2 linked regions of the Thiocapsa rosea genome follow. The protein of the gene in region 1 interacts with the protein of each later gene in a pairwise test. Links are inferred from orthologs where the notes say so. Each region holds a gene or a part of one and is shown on either strand. Other genes may lie near its edges. The genes, in order: trkA and BDD21_RS05490.

The links.
Region 2: the proteins of trkA (region 1) and BDD21_RS05490 interact in binary tests that used the Escherichia coli proteins (3 or more experiments, as listed by UniProt). The link is inferred for Thiocapsa rosea from one-to-one orthologs.

What each region holds. Positions count from the first base shown.
Region 1 is NZ_RBXL01000001.1:2,847,813-2,858,316, reverse strand. The notes cover bases 4,523-7,341. They hold trkA (Trk system potassium transporter TrkA), read left to right. Parts: upstream 4,523-5,154; coding sequence 5,155-6,528; downstream 6,529-7,341. Other genes in these bases: BDD21_RS12645 (ankyrin repeat domain-containing protein), read left to right, coding at 6,660-7,229; BDD21_RS12660 (sigma-54-dependent transcriptional regulator), read left to right, coding at 4,523-4,964. Also shown: 16S rRNA (cytosine(967)-C(5))-methyltransferase RsmB, read left to right, coding at 1-827; BDD21_RS12670 (DUF4390 domain-containing protein), read left to right, coding at 824-1,414; BDD21_RS12665 (sensor histidine kinase), read left to right, coding at 1,396-3,597; more of BDD21_RS12660, read left to right, coding at 3,594-4,522; BDD21_RS12640 (BolA family protein), read left to right, coding at 7,353-7,670; BDD21_RS12635 (hypothetical protein), read left to right, coding at 7,850-8,299; BDD21_RS12630 (alanine/glycine:cation symporter family protein), read right to left, coding at 8,421-9,779; BDD21_RS12625 (inner membrane-spanning protein YciB), read left to right, coding at 10,042-10,504. UniProt on the Escherichia coli protein: Part of the constitutive potassium transport systems TrkG and TrkH. May regulate the transport activity of TrkG and TrkH systems. Binds to NAD(+) and NADH.
Region 2 is NZ_RBXL01000001.1:1,189,764-1,200,296, forward strand. Bases 35-2,882 are described here. They hold BDD21_RS05490 (PTS sugar transporter subunit IIA), read left to right. Parts: upstream 35-1,157; coding sequence 1,158-1,607; downstream 1,608-2,882. Other genes in these bases: BDD21_RS05480 (RNA polymerase factor sigma-54), read left to right, coding at 35-551; hpf (ribosome hibernation-promoting factor, HPF/YfiA family), read left to right, coding at 582-917; hprK (HPr(Ser) kinase/phosphatase), read left to right, coding at 1,630-2,592; rapZ (RNase adapter RapZ), read left to right, coding at 2,649-2,882. In the rest of the region: more of BDD21_RS05480, read left to right, coding at 1-34; more of rapZ, read left to right, coding at 2,883-3,518; BDD21_RS05505 (PTS sugar transporter subunit IIA), read left to right, coding at 3,515-3,922; BDD21_RS05510 (HPr family phosphocarrier protein), read left to right, coding at 3,919-4,188; ptsP (phosphoenolpyruvate--protein phosphotransferase), read left to right, coding at 4,185-5,927; BDD21_RS05520 (phosphomannomutase), read right to left, coding at 6,409-7,896; BDD21_RS05525 (hypothetical protein), read left to right, coding at 8,295-9,086; yihA (ribosome biogenesis GTP-binding protein YihA/YsxC), read right to left, coding at 9,163-9,798; BDD21_RS05535 (bacteriohemerythrin), read right to left, coding at 9,822-10,307; cyclic pyranopterin monophosphate synthase MoaC, read right to left, coding at 10,304-10,533. UniProt on the Escherichia coli protein: Seems to have a role in regulating nitrogen assimilation.

The sequences.
Region 1 (10,504 bases):
AGCAGATCGTGCGGACCAGCAATGGCCGGGCGCCCATGAGTCTGCGCGTGAACCGCACCCGGACCGACCGGCGCGCCTATCTCGGCACGCTCGCTGCCGCCGGCATCACGGCGCGGCCCATCCCGGGCTGCGACATGGGCCTGACGCTCGATCAGCCGCGCCCGACCCATGAGCTGCCCGGCTTCGCGGAAGGCCTGGTTTCGGTGCAGGACGGCGGCGCCCAGCTGGCGGCCGATCTGCTGGATGCGCAGCCGGGACAGCGCGTCCTGGACGCCTGCGCAGCACCCGGCGGCAAGACCGCCGGCATCCTGGAACGTGCCGAGAACCGGCTCGATCTGCTGGCGATCGACAACGCCCCGACACGGCTCAAACCGATCCGCGACACGCTCGCGCGCCTGGGCCTGAGCGCCGAGGTCGCACTCGGCGACGCGGCCGAGCCCAGAGGCAGTTGGACCGCCCGGCCCTTCGATCGCATCCTGCTCGATGTCCCCTGCTCGGCCACCGGCGTGATCCGTCGCCATCCCGACATCAAATGGCTGCGACGCAACGCGGACATCCCGGCGTTGTGCGCCTTGCAGGATCGGATCCTGGAGGCAGCCTGGCCGTTGCTCGCCCCGGGCGGGCGGCTGCTGTATGCGACCTGCTCCCTGATCGCGGACGAGAACCAGCACCGCATCGCCGCCTTCCTGCAGCGCCATCCGGATGCGCGCGAGTGTGCGATCACGGCGACCCGGGGCCGCGCGCTCTCGCACGGCGTCCAGCTGCTTCCGCAGGACGGGGCGAACGACGGCTTCTATTTCGCGTTGATCGAACGACCGGTGTCATGACCCGGCAGCCCGCTGACCACTCGGGGAGATTGTTTCTGGCTGCGTTGCTTCTCGTGCCCGTGCTCTTGCTGGTGAGCGTCGAGGCGGGCGCGGCCAAGGACGGACTGCAGGTCGAGCAGGTCGAGACGCGACTCGTCGACGACATGTTTTTCATGAACGCCTTGCTGGACTACCGTTTCAGCGCCGAGGCGCTCGAAGCGCTCGAGAACGGCGTGCCGCTGACCATCCTGGTGCAGATTCAGGTCCGCCGGGTCGGGGCCTGGCTCTGGGAGGACAGCCGGGTCGATCTGCAGCTGCGCTACGCCATCCGCTACAAGCCGCTCTCGGAGCGCTACGAGGTCTACCGACTGCCCGGCACCGAGGGCCGCAGCTTCGTCAGCCGTGATGCGGCGATTCGCGCGCTCGGCGAGATCGCCGATCTGTCGTTGATCGGCGCGTCGAGTCTCGACGAGGACACGCACTACGAGGTCCACATCCGGGCCTCGCTCGACATCGAAGAGCTGCCGCTTCCGCTGCGTCCGATGGCTTACCTGAAACCGTCCTGGAAACTCTCCAGCGGGTGGAGCAAGTGGCCTTTAACGCCTTAGCACGTCTGCGCGGACTCGGCACCTTGCCGGTCGCGGCATTGATCCTGGCGCTCTTCGTCGTTCTGGTGCTGATGCGCGATGCGGTGGAGAACTCCGAGACCCTGAGCCGCGCCTTCGTGCCGCTGCTCTCGGTGGTGTTGGCCGGTCTGGGCGCGCTCGCCATCCTGGTCATCGTCAACATCGTGAAGCTGGTTCGCCGCTATCGCCGGCAGGCCGCCGGCTCACGCCTGACCGGGCGGATCCTGGTGCTCTTCGTGCTGGTCTCGCTGCTGCCCGTGGGCGTGGTCTATTACTTCTCCCTCGGGTTCCTGCTGCGCGGGATCGACAGCTGGTTTGACGTGGAAATCGGCCAGGCCATGCAGGACGCGCTGGTCTTGAATCAGGCCTCGCTCGATCTCAACCAGCGGGTCCTTGCGCGGTACACCGAGCAGCTCATCGCCGGGATCGAAGATCGCTCCTCGACCGCCATCGCGCTCAGTCTGAACAATCTGCGGCGTCAGGCCGGTGCCATCGAGCTGACCGTCTACGCCGACGGCGGTCAGGTGCTCGGCAACGCCAACGAGGATCCGACCCAGTTGGTTCCGAATCAGGCCGAGCGCGAGATCCAGCAAAGCGTGCGCGCCGGCAACAACTATGTCGGTCTGGAAAGCGACCTCAACGGCGAGCTGATCGTGCGGGTATTGGTGCAGGATCCGCGCGGACGGGGGATGCAGATGCAGGCGATCTTCCCGACCTCGGCGCGCATCACCGAGCTGTCCGAACGCCTGGAGGACGCCTACAATCGCTACACAGAGCTGGCGTATCTGCGCCAGTCATTGAAGCTGAGCTTCTCCCTGACCCTGTCGTTGGTGCTCCTGTTCGGCGTGATGGCCGCGGTGATCGCCGCCTTTCATATCGCTCGACGTCTCGTCGCGCCGGTGGCGGACATCGCCCGCGGCACCAGCGCGATCGCAGAGGGCGACTACGAGCAACAGCTCCCGCTGCCCAAGCACGACGACGAACTCGCCTTCCTGGTCGCCTCCTTCAATGCGATGACGCGACGGATCGCCCGGGCACGGGATGCCGCGAACCGCAGCCAACAGGCGGTGGAGACCCAACGCAACTATCTGGAAACGGTCCTGGGGCGACTGTCGTCCGGGGTCATCGCCTTGGATGCCGATCAGCGGCTGCGGACATCCAACCCCGCGGCGCGTCAGATCCTGTCGCTCACCTTCGCCGAGGACGAGCAGCCGGAGCTCTCGCGCGTGGAGCGCGAGCTGCCCTGGCTCACACCCTGGACCGAGACCGTGCGCGGCCATATCCTCGCCGGGGTGGATTGGCGCGCAGAGATCGAGCTCGATCGCGGCGAGACGCGACAGACCCTGATGTGCCGCGGCAGCCCCTTGCCGCTCTCGGACAACGAGCAGCGGGGTCACGTGGTGGTCTTCGACGACATCACCTCCCTGATCACCGCACAGCGCAACGCGGCCTGGGGCGAGGTGGCCCGGCGGCTGGCCCACGAGATCAAGAACCCCTTGACGCCGATCCAGCTCTCTGCGGAGCGCCTGCGCCATAAGCTGCTCGCCAAGGCCGACGAGGCGGATGCAAAGATCATCGATCGCTCGACCCGGACGATCGTCCAGCAGGTCGAGGCGATGAAGGCCATGGTGAACGACTTCTCCGACTATGCCCGGACACCGCATATCCGCGCCGAGCCCCTGGAGCTCGACCGGCTCGCCCAAGAGGTGCTCGACCTGTATCGCAGCGCCGGCACGAGCGCGCTCGAGGTCGCTTTGGGTGCGCCGGGGGTCGAGGTCCGCGGCGACCCGTTGCGCTTGCGTCAAGTGGTTCATAATCTGATCAAGAACGCGCAGGAGGCGATGGACGGACGCCCCGACGCACGCATCGCCGTGACGACGCGCGTCGTACGCGTGAACGGCACACCGCTCGTCGAGTTGGAGGTGGCCGACAACGGGCCCGGGTTCGAGGAGCGCCTCTTCGAACGCCTCTTCGAGCCCTACGTCACCACAAAATCAAAAGGAACCGGTCTCGGCTTGGCCATCGTCAAGAAGATCGTCGAAGAGCACCGCGGTATCATCAAGGTCGAGAATACAGGTCAAGGCGCGTTGATTCGGATCCGCCTGCCGATCCGGCAGGGGACCAAGCACGCGACCCAAGGCCGAGAACAGGACGAAAAGCTATGAGTGCAACGCACGTCTTGGTCGTCGACGACGAGCCCGACATCCGCGGTCTCGTGCAGGAGATCCTGGAGGACGAGGGCTATGCGGTGGCGAGCGCGGAGAACGGCGAATCCGCCCGGCATGCGCTGCGCGAGCGCCGTCCGGATCTGATCCTGCTCGACATCTGGATGCCCGATCTGGACGGCATCACGCTGCTGCGCGAGTGGTCGGAGGAGGAAGACGGTCTGCCCTGCCCGGTCATCATGATGTCCGGTCACGGCACCGTGGAGACGGCCGTAGAGGCGACCCGGCTCGGCGCCTACGACTTTCTCGAAAAACCGCTCTCGATGGCCAAGCTGCTGCTCACCGTGGAGCGGGCACTCGAGGCCGACAAGCTCCAGAAGGAGAACATCGGTCTCAAACGCCGCGCGCCCCAGGTGCACGAGCCGGTCGGGCGCAGCGCGACCCTGCAACGGCTGCGCGAGCAGGTCAAACGCATCGCCCAGCACGACACCTGGGTGCTGATCACCGGGGACGCCGGCAGCGGTCGGGAGACCTTCGCGCGTTATCTGCATTCACAGAGCGCACGCCGCGAGCGCCCCTTTGTCGATCTGAGCGTCTCCACACTCGCCGGGGGCAATGCCGCACGCGAGCTCTTCGGGACCGAAGACGGCGAGCACACCCATTACGGGAATCTGGAAAAGGCCGCGGGCGGGACCTTGCTGCTCGACGAGGTCGCCGACATGGAGCTGGATGCGCAAGCCAAGCTGCTCGGTGCGCTCGACACCGGATCCTTCATCCGCGTCGGCGGCGCCGAGCCGGTGCGCATCGACGTGCGGATCATCGCCGCGACCCAGCGCAATCTCGAAGAGGAGGTGCGTGCCGGGCGGTTCCGCGAGGATCTCTTCTACCACCTGAACGTCGTCCCGCTGAACATCCCGCCGCTGCGCGACCACGCCGAGGATGTCACCGATCTGCTGAACTTCTATCTCGACTATTTTGCGACCCACGAGAAGCTGCCCTACCGCCGTTTCAGCGTGGGTGCGCAAAATTATCTGCGCAACTACACCTGGCCCGGCAACGTGCGCGAGCTCAAGAACCTGGTTCAGCGGGTGCTGATCTTGGGCGCCGGCGACGAGATCAGTCAGAAAGAGGTCGAATCCGCACTCGGCGCACCGCCGCCTTCACAAGGGCAGGCACTGGAGGGGCTGGTCTCCTTCGATCAGCCGCTGCGTCAGGCGCGCGAGCAGTTCGAAAAGGCCTACCTCGACTATCAGCTCGAAAAGCACACCGGCAACGTCAGCAAGATGGCGAAGGAGGCCGGGATGGAGCGCACGCATCTGTACCGCAAGCTCCGTTCGCTGGGGATCGAAATCAAGGAGCGGCGTTGAAGTGCGTCAGGCGGGGCATGTCGAGGTCGGCACCTGCAACATCGATCCGGCGTACCTGCAGACCTTGGCACTGACGCACTTCAAGTATTTAATTTTTATTATTTTAAACCGCGTCGCGCCAATCGCTGCGTGGAGCGACGAGACCGCAAGCCCCCACTCCACAACACCGAAAACTCCGGACGCGGTTTAAATGAAGATCATCATCTTAGGCGCCGGACAAGTCGGGACCTCGGTGGCCGCCAATCTGGTCAGCGAGGCGAACGACATTACCGTCGTCGATCACAATCCGGATCTGCTCAGAGAGCTGCAGGACCGTTTCGATCTGCGCACCATCCTCGGCCACGGCGCGCACCCCGACGTGCTGCGTCGCGCGGGCGCGGAAGACGCCGACATGATCATCGCGGTCACCAACAGCGACGAGACCAATATGGTCGCCTGCCAGGTCGCCTACACCCTCTTCCATACGCCGACCAAGATCGCGCGGGTGCGGGCGCAGAGCTTTCTCGATCAACCCAAGCTGTTCGGGACCGATGCCCTGCCGATCGATTTTCCGATCAGCCCGGAGGCATTGGTCACCGAGTACATCCTGCGTCTGGTCGAGAATCCGGGCACCTTGCAGGTGCTCGACTTCGCCGGCGGGCGGATCCGTCTGGTCGCGGTCAGGGCCTATTACGGCGGGCCTTTGGTCGGGCACGAGCTGCGCACACTCCACGAGCACATGCCAAGGGTCGAGGCCAGGGTCGCGGCCATCTACCGACAGGATCGCGCCATCGAGCCCCAAGGCGATACCGTCATCGAGGCCGACGACGAGATCTTCTTCGTCGCCGCCCCCAAGCACATCCGTTCGGTCATGAGCGAGCTGCGGCGTTTGGATCGCCCCTACAAGCGCCTGATCATCGCCGGCGGCGGCAATATCGGCACCCGGCTCGCCGAGGCGCTGGAGCTCAACTACCGGGTGAAGATCATCGAGCGGGATCTGAAACGCTGCAAGCGCATCGCGGAGAATCTCGAGAAGACGATCGTGCTGCACGGCGACGCGGCGGATCGCGATCTGCTCCTGGAAGAGAATATCGAGAACACCGATGTCTTCTGCGCCGTCACCGACGACGACGAGGCGAATATCCTCTCGGCGATGCTCGCAAAGCGGCTGGGTGCCCGCAAGGTCATGGCCTTGATCAACCGGCCGTCCTATGTGGAACTGGTGCAATCCGGGGCCATCGACATCGCCATCTCGCCGCAGCAGGCAACCATCGGAAGCCTGCTCAAGCATATCCGGCGCGGCGACGTGGTCGTCGTGCATTCTCTGCGGCGCGGTGCGGCGGAGGCGATCGAGGCCATCGCCCACGGCGACGAGTCCTCCAGCAAGGTGATCGGGCGCAGCATCGAGAACATCCGGCTCCCGCGGGGTACCAGTATCGGCGCCATCGTCCGTGGCGACGAGGTGCTGATGGCGCACCACGACACCGTCATCGCCGCGGAAGACCACGTCATCCTCTTCCTTCAGGACAAGGCGCGGATCCCGGAGGTCGAGCGGCTGTTCCAGGTCGGGGTCACCTTCCTGTAAGGCGCCTAACTGCGTCGCATCTCGCGCATCCGTGCGATTCAACCGCGCCGACCGGCGCGATCCCCGAGTCTGTCTCTCGGGTTGCCGATTCGCATTGGCCGACCGGTTCCGGGTCCGGAGAATGGGCGGCCATGAATATCCTCCTCCGTATCCTCGCCCTCGTCGCGATCGCGATCCTCGTCGCCTTCGCCGTCATTCACCGATCGGACTCGACGCCGGACGCAACGGGCACAGCACTCCTCGATGTGGCCGAGCAAGGCGACCTCTCCGCCCTGAACGCACTCTTGAAGCCGTCGACGAAGGTCGACGTGCGCGACAGCTGCGACTGGACGCCGCTCATGAAGGCCGCACTCTACGGGCACGCCGATGTCGTGGAGCGCCTCCTCGAGGCCGGTGCCGACATCGACGCCCAAGACAAGGGCGGTTATACGGCCATGATGCTCGCGGCCTCGAACAATCACGCGACGATCGTGGATCGACTCTTGAGCAAAGGCGCCATGATCGATCACCAAGAGCAGACCGAAGGCTGGACGGCCTTGCTCTGGACCGCCGGCAAAGGCCACGCCGAGACCGTCGAGGTTCTGCTGCGCCGGGGTGCCGATCGGACCCTGAAGGACTTCGGGGGCAACACCGCCGAGGACCACGCCCGCGAGGCCGGATATGAGGCCGTCGCGGAGCAGCTCGCCGAACGGAGCCGCTAGGCCGCGTCCTGCATCGCCTGCGGTGATCGCTGATCGCAGCGGACACGGCGCTTGCGCAGACAAGGGTTGGCCCATAGTTCCGAAAGACATGCCCGGATGGGCAAGCCGAGCCGAAACACCCCGATGAACAGAAAAGCCCGTATCGAAGACACGTTGAAACACACCTTCGACCCCATGCATCTCGAGGTGGTCGACGAAAGTCACATGCACTCGGTCCCTGCCGGTGCCGAATCCCACTTCAAGATCCTGGTGGTCAGCGAGACCTTTGCCGACAAGACCCTGGTCGCCCGGCATCGTCTCCTTAATCGCGCCCTCAGCGGCGAACTCGAAGGCGGACTCCATGCCATCGCCCTTCATACTTGGACCCCGGACGAATGGTTCGCCAAAGGCGGCGTTGCACCCGAGTCACCGCCCTGCCAGGGAGGCTCGAAAGCCGGTTGACCGCAGAATCAGGCGCCCGGCCCCTGAAAACCCCATTACCAGATAAAAAAAGTATATTATTGGCGCACGCAGTGTGAACTCCTGTGCCATGCTTAAGGCAAGCCGGATGAGTTGAGGTCGGTTCGGGTTCGCAGCGTCAGCAAGGCTGTTGCTGATTGCCGGCTTCGGGGCGAGCACCCGTGCGGCAGCACAACGAAAATAAAAGCATGTCGCCCGGGTCCGCATTGGATCAGGCACGCTCTCGCAGGGTCCTGCCGCGAAGTGGCCTGAGGACTGAATGTGAGTCGATCGACATGAAGACATCGAACCTCTTCAACGCTCGCGCGTTGACCCGCCCATTGCTCGTCGCCTTCTCGTGCGCGAGTGTCGCCGCAGCGGCTGCGGACGTTTCGGACATCGAGCTGCGTCGCCTGTTCGAGCCGAGCACCAGCGAGCGTGCCGCCGAGGCCGAAGGCAAGATCTATATTTACGAGGGGCTGCGCGACATCGACGTCCAGCGGGCGATGGACGAACAATTCGGTCGCGTCGAGAACATGATGTTCATCGGCACGATCAAGACGGATGAAACGGGCAAGACAGCGCGTGACTCGAAGACAGGCGTAGCCGTGACGTCAGATGACGGCTGCTGAACCTGCGCTCGGTATACTCCGGGCAAGCGGCCGCGGTGCCTGGATGGTCGCCGTGGTGACTCGGACGCGGCCGACCATTCAAGGTCGGCCGCCCACCCGAAACGGCGCCCTTCGCCGGTACTCAGGTCACAACGCGCCGATTGATCGGATCCGCGAAATAGTCGTGCGTCATCCGAAAGACCACCGGACTGAGCAGGAGCAGTGCGACTAGATTGGGGATCGCCATCAGAGCGTTGAGTGTGTCGGCGACCAGCCAGATGAAGTCGAGTTCAAGCGTTGCCCCGACCGGAATGACCGCGACCCAGACCAACCGAAAGGGAACGATGGCATGGATGCCGAACAGGTATTCCATGCAGCGCTCGCCGTAGACGCTCCAGCCCAGGATGGTGGTGAAGGCAAAGAGCGCCAGCCCGAAGGTGACGATATACCCGCCGACCGACGGCAGGCCGGCGCTGAAGGCTGCGGCGGACAAGCCCGCCCCGGTCTCGCCGCTCATCCACTCGCCCGTCACCATAATCACGAGCCCCGTGATGGTGCAGATGATGATGGTGTCGATGAAGGTGCCGAGCATGGCGACCGTGCCTTGCTGGATCGGATCGTTGCTCTGTGCCGCCGCATGTGCAATCGGCGCGCTGCCGAGCCCTGCCTCGTTGGAGAAGATACCCCGGGCCACGCCCATCTGGATGCCCAGCATCAGGGTCGCACCGGCGAATCCACCCGCGGCCGCCGTCGGCGAAAAGGCATGCAGCACGATCTGGTAGATGGCCTCGGGAATCTTCTCGATGTTGAAGGCCAGAACCACCAAACCGCCGACGACATAGGCGATCGCCATGAAGGGCACCAGCTTCCCGGCGACTTGGGCGATCCAGCGAATTCCACCGATCAGGACCAACCCGACCATCACGGCCATCGCGATGCCCGACCAGAGCTCCGGAATCGCGAACTTGCCGCTGAGGGCGTGGGACACGGAATTGGCCTGGACCATGTTGCCGATCCCGAACCCGGCGAGCCCACCGAAGATCGCGAAGGCGGTGCCGAGCCAGAGCCAGCGACGGCCCAGACCGTTCTTGATGTAGTACATGGGGCCGCCGACATAGTTGCCCTTTTCGTCCACCTCACGGTACTTCACCGCGAGCACGCCCTCGGCATATTTGGTGGCCATGCCGACGAGTGCGGTGCACCACATCCAGAACAAGGCGCCGGGACCGCCGATGGCGATGGCCGTGGCAACGCCGGCGATGTTGCCCGTTCCGATGGTCGCCGCGAGCGACGTCATCAAGGCATTGAACGGCGTGATGTTGCCCTGTCCCTGTGCATGCCGTCCGGCCCACAGCATGCGGAAGCCGAACCCGAGCTTCAGCAGCGGCATCAAGCGCAAGCCGATCATCAGGAAGAGACCGGTTCCCAGGATGAGAACCAGCATGGGAGGGCCCCAGACGAGCCCGTTGATCGTGCCGACCCAACTCTCGATCGTCTCCACGTGACGCATCCCCCTTGAAGTGAGAACAAAAACCGGACGCAACTATACACGTCAACCCGGTCGAACGCCTTTGCCCTGCCCGCCCGATCCCCGTATCCTATCGCGCACGACTGCGGGATCGAGCAGCGCCTCCGTCTCGGCGACCGTCGCCCCCGGCGACAGGCTTGAAACCGCCGCCGCTTCACGCTGTCGAACCGCGCGGTTCCCGCCCGAACACATCATCCCGACTCACCACGCATGCCATATCGGCGACCCCGGCCTCATGAAACTCTTTGTCGACTTCTTTCCGATTCTCCTGTTCTTCGCCGCCTATAAACTCGAAGGCATCTACGTCGCGACCGGCGTCGCCATCCTCGCCTCGGCCATCCTGGTCGGCTGGTCGTGGATGCGGCGGCGGCATGTGGAGACCATGCCGCTGGTCACGCTCGGGTTGCTGGTGCTGTTCGGCGGGCTGACGATCGCCCTGCGCGACCCGATCTTCGTCATGTGGAAACCGACGATCGTCAATTGGCTGTTCGGCGCAGCCTTTCTCGGCAGCCAGTTCATCGGAAAGCGAACACTCATCGAGCGGATGATGGGAAAGGCCGTCGAGCTCCCCTCCGCGGTTTGGACACGCCTGAACATGATGTGGATCGGTTTCTTCATCGTCACCGGCCTCGTGAATCTCTTCGTCGTCTATATCGGCAGCGGGTTCTTCGGTGCCCAACAAGCCCTGATCCTCGCCT
Region 2 (10,533 bases), 1.7 Mb from region 1 along the record:
CTAAACTCAGAGTGAACGCCGACTACGCGCGCCTGATCCGACGCGCCGATCAGAGCGCGGACGGCGTCACCTTGAAGAGCCATTTGCAGGAGGCACGCTGGTTCATCAAGAGCCTGGCCAGCCGCAACGACACGGTGCTGCGCGTCGGCGCGAAGATCGTCGAGATGCAGCAGGAATTCTTCGAGCACGGGGACGAGGCGATGAAACCGATGGTTCTGCGCGATGTCGCCGAGGCATTGGAGCTTCACGAGTCGACCGTATCCCGAGTGACCACGCAGAAATACATGCACACGCCGCGGGGAACCTTTGAGTTCAAGTATTTCTTTTCCTCGCACGTCAACACCGCTTCCGGCGGCGAATGCTCGTCGACCGCCATTCGTGCCCTGATCCGCAAGCTGATCGCCGGCGAGTCCGCGCGAAAGCCCATGAGCGACAGTAAGATCGCCCAAGAGCTCGGCGATCAGGGGATCAATGTCGCGCGGCGAACCGTCGCCAAGTACCGCGAGGCCATGGGGGTTCCACCCTCGAACGAGCGCAAGCGCCTGGATTGACAGGCCGTTTGAACCATAAGGAGTCACAAGATGCAGATCAACCTGACGGGTCATCACATCGACGTCACCGATGCGCTGAAAGGCTACGTCGACACGAAGTTCGAGCGCCTTGCGCGGCACTTCGACCACGTCATCAACGCTCACGTCATCCTGAGCGTCGAGAAGCTTGCCCAAAAAGCGGAGGCCACACTGCACATCAACGGCAGCAAGGTCTTTGCCGACTCGGTCCACGAGGACATGTATGCCGCAATCGACGGGCTGATCGACAAGCTCGATCGTCAGGTCCTGCGCCACAAGGAGAAGAAGAGCGATCATCGCGCAGCGAGCCCGAAGGTCAGCGAGATCGAGGAGTCGGATCAGACCTGACGCACCGGCGTTGTCAGAACGCCGCTGATACCTTCGAGGGGCGCTCTTGCCCCGTCGGAGGCGTTCAACGAACGGGATCGGGCACGAGGCCGGCATGCGGGATCGCCGGCCTCTGCCAGACATCCGAGGATAATCAGCATCCATGACCACACGCCCTTGCCCGCCGTCGCTGCGCGGACATCGATCCAAGAGCCACCAGCTGCAGCGCTGCGCGCCCGCAGCGCACGGGAGCCGATACCGATGCTCAGCCCCGATCTAATCAACGAGGCCCGTATCGGTCACGGCCTCGAGATTTCCAGCAAGAAGCGTTTGCTCGAAACCCTTGCCGAGCTACTCGCCAACGACCACCCCCGTTTGAGCACGGAGAGCGTCTTCGAGCGCCTCCTCGAGCGCGAACGCCTCGGCAGCACCGGACTCGGTCACGGTGTCGCCCTGCCCCATGCCCGGATCAAGGAGGTCTCTCAGGTGATCGGGGCCTTCGTGCAAACCGCCCGCGGGGTGGATTACGATGCAGCCGACGGCGAGCCGGTCGATCTGGCGTTCGCGCTCTTGGTTCCCGAGACCGCGACCGAGGAGCACCTGCAGCTGCTCGCCTATTTGGCAAGTCGCTTCAGCGAGTCGGCAACCCGCGCACGTCTGCGCGATGCGAGCTCGCCCACGGCCATTCTGGACCTTCTCAGAGCGACCTAGCCGTCAAGCGCGGCCGCCGGCGATGATCGAAAGTCTTCAATCCCTGATCTCGCAGACCGGGCCGCGGCTCAAGCTGCGCTGGCTCACGCCCGAGCCGGCGAGCCCGCGCCCGTTGCGCGGCGAGGATCCGGGACGTTCGAGGCAGTCGCTGATCGGCTCTCTGAACTGCATTCATCCCAATCGCCTGCAGGTCATCGGACACGCGGAGCTGCTCTACCTAGCAGAACTGGGCCGGACCGCCTTCGGCGAGACCGTGGAGAGGCTCTTCTCGGATCGTCCGACCGCCGTCATCTTCTCCGACGGCATCGACCCGGAGCCCGCCTTTCGAGAGGCCGCCGAGCAGACCCTCACGCCGCTGCTCGGCTCCTCCCTCGGCGACGAGGAGCTGATCAATCACCTGCGTTATTTCCTCACCCATGCCCTCGCCGAGCGCCGCACGGTGCACGGGGTCTTCATCGAGGTCCTGGGTATGGGCGTTCTGCTGGTCGGCGATCCGGCCGTCGGCAAGAGCGAGCTGGCGCTCGATCTGATCGCGCGAGGACATCGGCTCATCGCCGACGACGCACCCCGTTTCGCACGCATTGCCCCCGAGACCTTGGAGGGCACCTGCCCCGAGGCCCTGCGCGATTTTCTCGAGGTCCGCGGCCTGGGGATTCTCAACATCCGCGCCATGTTCGGAGAAGGCGCCGTCGTGCGCAGCAAGACATTGAACCTGATCATCGATCTTCAGCCGCTCGACAAACATCAACTCGAGTCGATCGACCGGCTCAGCGGCAGCCTCTCGGTGCGCAACATCCTCGGGGTTGCCGTCCCCAAGATCACGATGCCGGTCGCACCCGGCCGCAACCTGGCGATCCTGGTGGAGGCGGCCGTGCGACACCAGATTCTGCGCATTCGCGGATACGATGCCGGCGTCGATTTCATCGACCGCCAGGCGCGTGCCATCAGCATCGATCGACCCGACCCGCCGAGATCACCGTCATGACGCAAGCACCGGCAGAGGAACAGGCACGCGAACGACTGCCGAACGTCGGCAAGCCGATGAGGCTCGTCATCCTCAGCGGCCTGTCCGGCTCGGGCAAGAGCGTCGCGCTTCACACCCTGGAAGACGTAGGGTTCTACTGCATCGACAACCTGCCGCTGTTCTTGTTAGAGAATCTCGCCCTCGGGCTGCACGAGGGGCTGGATGATGCCTTCACCATGACGGCGGTCGGGATCGACGCCCGCACCAGTCCGAGCAGCGGCCCGGACGAGCTGCGACACCTTCCCGAGCTGGTGCACTCGGCGCGCGAGCGCGGCATCGGCTGCGATGTCCTCTTCCTCGACGCCCAGACCGAAACCCTGATCAAGCGCTTCAGCGAGACCCGCCGCAAGCATCCCTTGACCCGCGGCGATCGCTCGCTGCCGGAGGCGATCGCACTCGAGCGCCGACTCCTCGAGCCGATCCGAAGCTGCGCCGACATCCGTATCGACACCACCCAAACCAACGTCCACGAGCTGCGCGATCTCGTGCGCAGCCGTTTGGTCGGCGGCGCCTCGCCGAAGGCGTCCATCCTGCTGCAGTCCTTCGGTTTCAAGCACGGGGTTCCCCACGATGTGGATTTTGTCTTCGACCTGCGCAGCCTGCCCAATCCGCATTGGCAACCCGAGCTGCGGCGCTTGACCGGACGCGATCGTCCCGTGATGGAATTCCTCGATTCCGCGGACGCCTTTTGCCGAATGCGCGCCGACATCCAGGGATTCTTCGATCGCTGGATCCCCAGCTTCGAGACGGACGGGCGCAGCTATCTGACGATCGCGATCGGCTGCACGGGCGGGCAGCACCGCTCGGTCTTTATGACCGAATCCCTGCGGCATCATTTCGAGTCCAACGGCCATCAGGTGATGGTCCGGCATCGGGATCTCCCTTGAGCGTCGGCATCCTGATGATGACCCATCAGCCATGCGGCGCGGATCTGCTGCGGGTCACGACGGCGATTCTCGGCGAATGCCCGCCGGGGGTGGAGGCGATGGAGGTCGTCAACGATGTGCCCTGCGAGGTCGTGACGGCGGAAGCCGCCGAACGCTTGGAGCGGCTGGACACGGGCGAGGGCGTGCTGATCCTGACCGACCTCTACGGCTCGACACCGGCCAATGTCGCGGTATCGCTGCTCGCGATCCATGAGCAGGCGCGAGTCATTGCAGGACTGAACCTACCCATGTTGTTGCGCGCCCTGACCTATGCCTCGCTCGACCTGGATGACGTGGCCGAGAAGGCCTTGCAGGGCGGACGCGACGGCGTCTTGCTCTGCTCGCGACGAGACGACCGCGCATGATTCGCAAAGAGATCGAGATCCTCAACAAGCTGGGTCTGCATGCCCGTGCGGCCGCCAAGCTCGTGCAATGCGCCGGGCGGTTCGCCAGCCATGTCGAGATCGCGCGGCGCGGCCAAAGCGTCAACGGCAAGAGCATTATGGGCGTGATGATGCTGGCCGCGAGTCAGGGCACCCGGATCACGGTCGAGGCGGCCGGCGAGGACGAGGATGCCGCCATGGCCGCGATCGAGGCACTGATCGGCGACCGTTTCGGAGAGTCGGAATGACCACCGCCTTTCAGGGGATCGGCATCTCCACCAGTCGCTCGCTCGCGCTCGGACCCGCCTTCGTGGACGGGCGCGGCGGCCATACCGTCTCGCAATCCGCCATCGCGGCCGACCAGGTCGCCGCCGAGATCGAGCGGCTCGACGTGGCCGTCGCCGCCGCGCGTGGGGCCCTCAAAGCGGTGCGCAACCAGATCCCGCATCACACGCCGCTGAACATCGCAGAGTTCATCGACACGCACCTGCTGATGCTCGAGGACGCCGCCTTGGTCGAGGAGGTGCGTCGCATCGTTACCGAGCAGCTTTGCAATGCCGAGTGGGCGCTGCAACGGCAGCGCGACACCCTGGTGCGGATCTTCGACGAGATGGACGACCCCTATCTGCGCACCCGCCGCGACGACGTCGAGCATGTCGTCCAGCAGATTCAAGCCTTCCTGCAGGGCGCGGTCGAGCAAAACGAGCCATCCACCCGGGATCTGGAGGGCCGGGTCGTGGTGGCGCGCGACCTTGCGCCCGCGGAAGCGATCCTCCTGCGCCATCGCGGTGCGGTCGCATTCGTGACCGAATTCGGCGGGCCCATGTCCCACACCGCCATCCTGGCGCGTAGCCTCGGCGTACCCGCCGTGATGGGCATCCACAACATCACACGCTATCTGCGCCAGGGCGAGCTCATCCTGGTCGACGGCGAGACCGGCACCGTGCTGGCCGATGCCGACCCCCTGACACTGGACTTTTTCCGCGACCGCCTACGCGCCGCGGAGGCCCGTCAGTTACGTTTGCGCGGCCTGGTCGGCCGAGCTTCGGTCACACGCGACGGGGTCGAGATCGGCCTCCTTGCGAATCTCGAGCTCCCCGAGGACGTGGAGCTTGCGAAGGCCAACGGGGCCAGCGGGGTCGGACTTTATCGCACCGAGTTCCTCTACATGAATCGCCGGGATCTCCCCGACGAGGAGGAGCATCTGGCGAGCTACGCGGCGATCGTCGCCGGGCTCGGCGGGATCCCCGTGACCATCCGCACGCTGGATCTGGGCGTCGACAAACGCGTCGATACCCTGCTCGAGCCGGGTCCCGGGGTCTCGAACCCGGCGCTGGGACTGCGCGCGATCCGACTCTGCCTCAAGGAGCCCGATCTCTTCCGGCCGCAGCTGCGCGCGATCCTGCGCGCCTCCGCGATCGGCCCGATCCGGCTGATGCTGCCGCTCGTCTCCAACGTCCACGAGGTCGATACGGTTCTCGCGCTGATCCGGCAGATCAAGGGCCAACTCGACCGCGACGGTCTCGACTATGACCCGCAACTCCCGATCGGCGCCATGATCGAGGTCCCAGCGGCCGCACTTGCCGCACGCGCGCTCGCGCGGCGCCTGGATTTTCTGTCGATCGGAACCAACGACCTCATCCAGTACACGCTCGCGATCGACCGCCTCGACGACGGCGTCAACTATCTCTTCGACCCCACACACCCGGCCATCCTGCGCCTCATCCGCATGACCATCGAGGCCGCACGCGAGCTGAACCGACCGGTCAGCATGTGCGGCGAGATGGCGGGCGATCCGCGCTTCACCCGCCTGCTGCTCGGAATCGGGCTGCGCGAATTCAGCATGCAGCCGGGCGCCATCCTCGACGTTAAAGAGGTCCTGCTTCAGGCCGACACGCTCGACCTGATGCGCCGCACCGAAGCACTCTTCGCCCGTCTCGACGATACGGATCCGGGTGCGCTGATCGACGAGCTCAACGCGGCTTAAACCGCGTCCGGCGTTCTCAATCGGTGTCGGCCTGAAAACGGCACCCTCGACGACACCAAATGCCTTATCCCTGACGCGGTTTAAGGAAAGGAAAATCCAAGAGACGATGCAGAATCGAGGCGAACACCTTGATTCACTTGTAGGATGGGCAGAGCGTCAGCGAAACCCATCCTCCAAACCGCCGCGCTTCCGGGTTTCACTCCGATGCCCTTGGCGCGTGGAGGATGGGTTTCGCTGTGCTCGGTCGGTGCCGGGAGCGAGGCGTTGGCGCGTGGAGGATGGGTTTCGCTGTGCTCGGTCGGTGCCGGGAGCGAGGCGTTGGCGCGTGGAGGATGGGTTTCGCTGTGCTCTACCCATCCTACGGCTATCGGCTGTTTTTGAATCCTGTCCAAAATTCCTTAAACCGCGTCGCGCCGACGGTTGTTGGCCGCTGCGAGGCTGCGCCGACACGCCAACGATTCCAGGTCGTGCCGAACGCGGTTTAAGCACGCCAGCGGGAGAGGATCTCCATGCAGATCCGATTCATCTCCTCCGCGCGCTCTGAGCTATCGGCCTCGGTATAGGCGCGCAGCTCGGGCGCATTGCCCGAAGGGCGCAGGTGCGCGATCTCGCCGTTGACGAAGGTGATCCTCAGACCGTCGGTGCCATCCAGATCGGCGACCGGACCGAATGCAGCGCCGAAAACGGCCTGTGCGGCCGCCTTGTCTCGGGCAGGGTCGCCGCGGTGGATCTCGGCAAGACGCGCCCGTGCGATCTCGGTCGGGAAATCCTTCAGACGATCGCTCCACGTGAAGCGACGCGGGAGATCGGCGGAGAGGGCCGACACGGGTTTCCCCTGCTCCACGGATGCACGCAGGATGGCGATCGCGACCAAAACAGCATCCCGTGTCGGCAAGGCCGGCAGGATGCGACCGTCCTGCTCGATGTCGGTCGCGAGTAGAAAGCCGCCGTTCGCCTCGTAGCCGACCACCCGGTCCATGCCGCGGTCGACGAGATTCTGCATCCCTTCGATGACGAAGGGCGATCCGATCCGGGTGCGCAGCACCGTTTCGAAGCAGCCGGATCGCTCGACCGCCGTGTTGCTGCTCACGGGTGTCACCACCCCGCGGGCGCCGAGTTGGCGCGCACACAGGATCCCGGCGATGTCACCGCGCAACCATTCTCCCGTCTCGTCTCCGACCAGCGGACGGTCGCCGTCCCCGTCGGCGGAAACCAGGGCATCGAAACGCCCCGTCGCGGCCCAGTCGCGCGCAAGAGAAACCTCTTCGGGACGAATCGCCTCGGTATCGACAGGGACAAAGACCTCCGAGAACCCCAGCCGCGTCACGCGTGCGCCGAGCCCCTCCAGCACATCGACATAAGCGCCCCGAGCAACGCTGGAGTGCTCGTAGACGCCGACGTGCAGGCCGCTCAGACAGCCCGACGGGAAGAAATCCAGGTAGCGATCGAGGTAGTCTCGATAGGCGAGCGGATCCTCCTCGGGAAGCGCATCGGACTGGTCTTCGACGAAGGCGCCGGCCGTGTCGAACAGCGTCTCGGCAACCTCGAGCGGTTGTCCGCGGATGCCCTCCTCGTCGCGCTTGAGGATCTCGCCTGTCGGCAGATTAAACTTGATGCCGTTGCGATCGTCCGGGATGTGGCTGCCGGTCACCATCAGGCTTGGAGCACCGCGCGCCAACCCCCAGGCGGCAACAGCCGGACTCGGGATACGCCCGAGGTAGCGAGGTCGACAGCCGAGGTCCAGCGCCGCCCGGGCGCAGGCAACCAGGATCCTGCTCGTGCTGGGCCGCAGATCACCACCCAACCCGACCTCGGCATTCGGTGCGAGCGCGCCGCTCGCGCGAAGATAGCCGAGAAAGCCAGCGGTATAGGCATAGCACACCCGATCGGTCATCGCCTGCACCAACCCGCGGGCACCGCTGGTTCCGAACGCCACGCCGCTCATGGTCATCAAATCGCCGATCTGCATACAGACTCCTCGTGTCGATTTCGGGGTATCGAAACCCTCACGGCCTATCCTATCCCGGAAGCGCTTCCGTGGCTCGCATCGGCGCCATTCGTCGGGGAACGGGGGATGCGCTCCCCGGTCAACCCACCCGGGGGGGTGTCCCTCGGGGTCACGGATCGGTTAAGCTCGGGCACACCGTCGGCCCCGCGTCTCGGGCATCGAGCCGCCCTACGAGAACAATTCGGCGATGATTCCCGGCGGACACGGCGACTGCGCGGTTGCAGCATCAAGGATCGAGACTTGGTCACGCCCGGCAACGCATGCCCGGTCACGCTGACCCGAGTCAAAGGCGATGGATCCGCCGACCTTCACAGACGACTACCACTTAGAGGACTACTTCCATGCCCGACACGTCTCGCATGATCCCTCTTGTCTCGGCGGCGACGCTGGCACTCGTCATCGGCCAAAGTGCGTTCGCCGATCCGCAGGCGACCGACACCAGCCAGGCCCCGGCTGAACCGACGAACGAGCCGGCTCCGGCTCCGGACGCTGCACCGGCCAGCGCACCGGCACCCGGCGAAGCAGCCCGAGCCGCGGCCGAGGAACGTCGCGCCGCCATCATGGCGGAACGCGAGCAACGCTACGAAGAGCTGCGCGCGCGAGCCGCGGAGATCGGCCTGGCGCTTCCCGAAACACCGCCATGGGAGTCGGCCGAGCGGCCGCCGATGCCCGAGCCGCCGGCCATGCCCGAGCGTCGCGGCATGTCGCCCGAGGACATGGAGGCGATGCGCGAGCAACGACGGGCGATGCGTGAACAGATGCGTTCCATGACCCCCGAGGAACGCCGCGCCATGCGCGACGCCCATTGGCAGCAAATGCGCGCCGACGCGGAGGAACGCGGAATCGAGATGCCCGAGACCCCGCCCTGGGCCGAGGCCGAGCAACGCCGCAAAGAGATGGAGGAGCAATTCGAGGCCTATCGCAAGACCGTCGAGGCGATGAGCGAGGAACAGATCGAGGCGGCCCGCGCCCTGTTCGGAAGCCCACCCCCGATGCCCGAGATGCCGCGCATGCCGCCACACGGCGGCTATGAGCCTCGGGGCTACGGATACGGTTACGGCCCACAGGGCGGCTATCCGGGCGGCATGGGCCATCCGCCCATGATGCCCGGTTACGACCAGGGTCCGCCTCCGCAGGGCATGGGTCAGTGATCGAGGGACGCTGAAGCGGACCGAGGGTGCCGGCTCGATTTGACCGGCGCCCTCGCCCCCCCCGGACAGACTGCAATCAGTCGAGATCCGGCAGCCCGGCGGGTGACGTCGCGCTGCCCACCTCCAGCCAGCCATCGAGCAACCGCTGGACGGACTCCACACCTTGTCGCTTCAGGGCCGAGAACAGCATCACCTCGACCTTCCCCACCATAGCCGAAACGGCCTGCTCGACCGCATGCTGCGTTGCGCGGGCCGCCCCGGTCTTGAGCTTGTCCGCCTTGGTGAGCAACACGAGCATCGGCAGATCGGCTCGCCCGCCCCACTCAAGCATCTGGCGGTCGAATTCGGCCAGCGGATGACGGATGTCCATGACGACGACGAGACCGCCGAGTGAGCGGCGCTGCTCAAGATAGGCCGCCATATGCTGCTGCCAATCATGCTTGATCGCATCCGGAACCTTTGCGTATCCGTAACCGGGGAGATCGACCAGGCGACGTGCCTCGTCCAGCTCGAAAAAGATGAGCTGCTGCGTCCGTCCGGGTGTCTTGCTCGTGCGCGCGAGCGCGTTTTGATGGCAAAGTGCATTGATCGCACTTGACTTGCCGGCATTCGACCGCCCCGCGAAGGCAACCTCGCGACCCTCGTCAGGGGGACATTGATCGACCCGTGCGGCGGCCGTCAGGAAGTGGGCGCGTTGGTAGAATGGATTCATCGTCAGCGGGGACCGGACGCGGTTTAGCTCCAGCATTTAGAGCCGCAAAAGTGCAGGTGATCCCAGATGCGGGTCGACCAGGACGGCGTTTGGTGTCGCGACAGGGCGCCGGCGGCGAGAAAGAACCGACTGTAATCCTGATCGCTGTGCAGGATGTGATCGAGCAGCCAATGCTTGAGGTGCCGCATCAGTCCATCGTCGATCGGCGCCTGCTCCAGATCCAGTCTGCGCTGCAGATCCAGCATGCTGCGGATCAGACCTTCGTGCTGCCCCTTGTGGCGCTCGTAATCCGGATAGCCGAAGATGCGCATCAGGCTCTCCTCGACGGCGAAATGGATCTTGGTGTACTCGGCGAGCCTGCCGAGAACCTCGAGCTGCCGCTCGCGTTCGATACCCGCGACAACCGCATCCTGCAGCTCGTTGATCAGGTCGATCAGGGCTTGATGCTGTGCGTCGATCTCGTCGATGCCGACGCTGAGCGCGGCTGACCACTCCACGAATTGAGTCATTGCTTTTTCCATGACGCGACCGGCTCGTCCGAACCAGCTTGGCCGGGATTGCCTGCCAGGGGATTGCCTGCCGGGGAATCGACGGCATCCGGATCGCCGTTAACGGCAGGCGCGACGCCGCGAACCCAGCGCCCGGATTGGCCTCCCTCCTTCTCGAGCAGGCGTACACCCTCGATACTCATGCCCCGATCCACCGCCTTGCACATGTCGTAGATGGTCAAAAGAC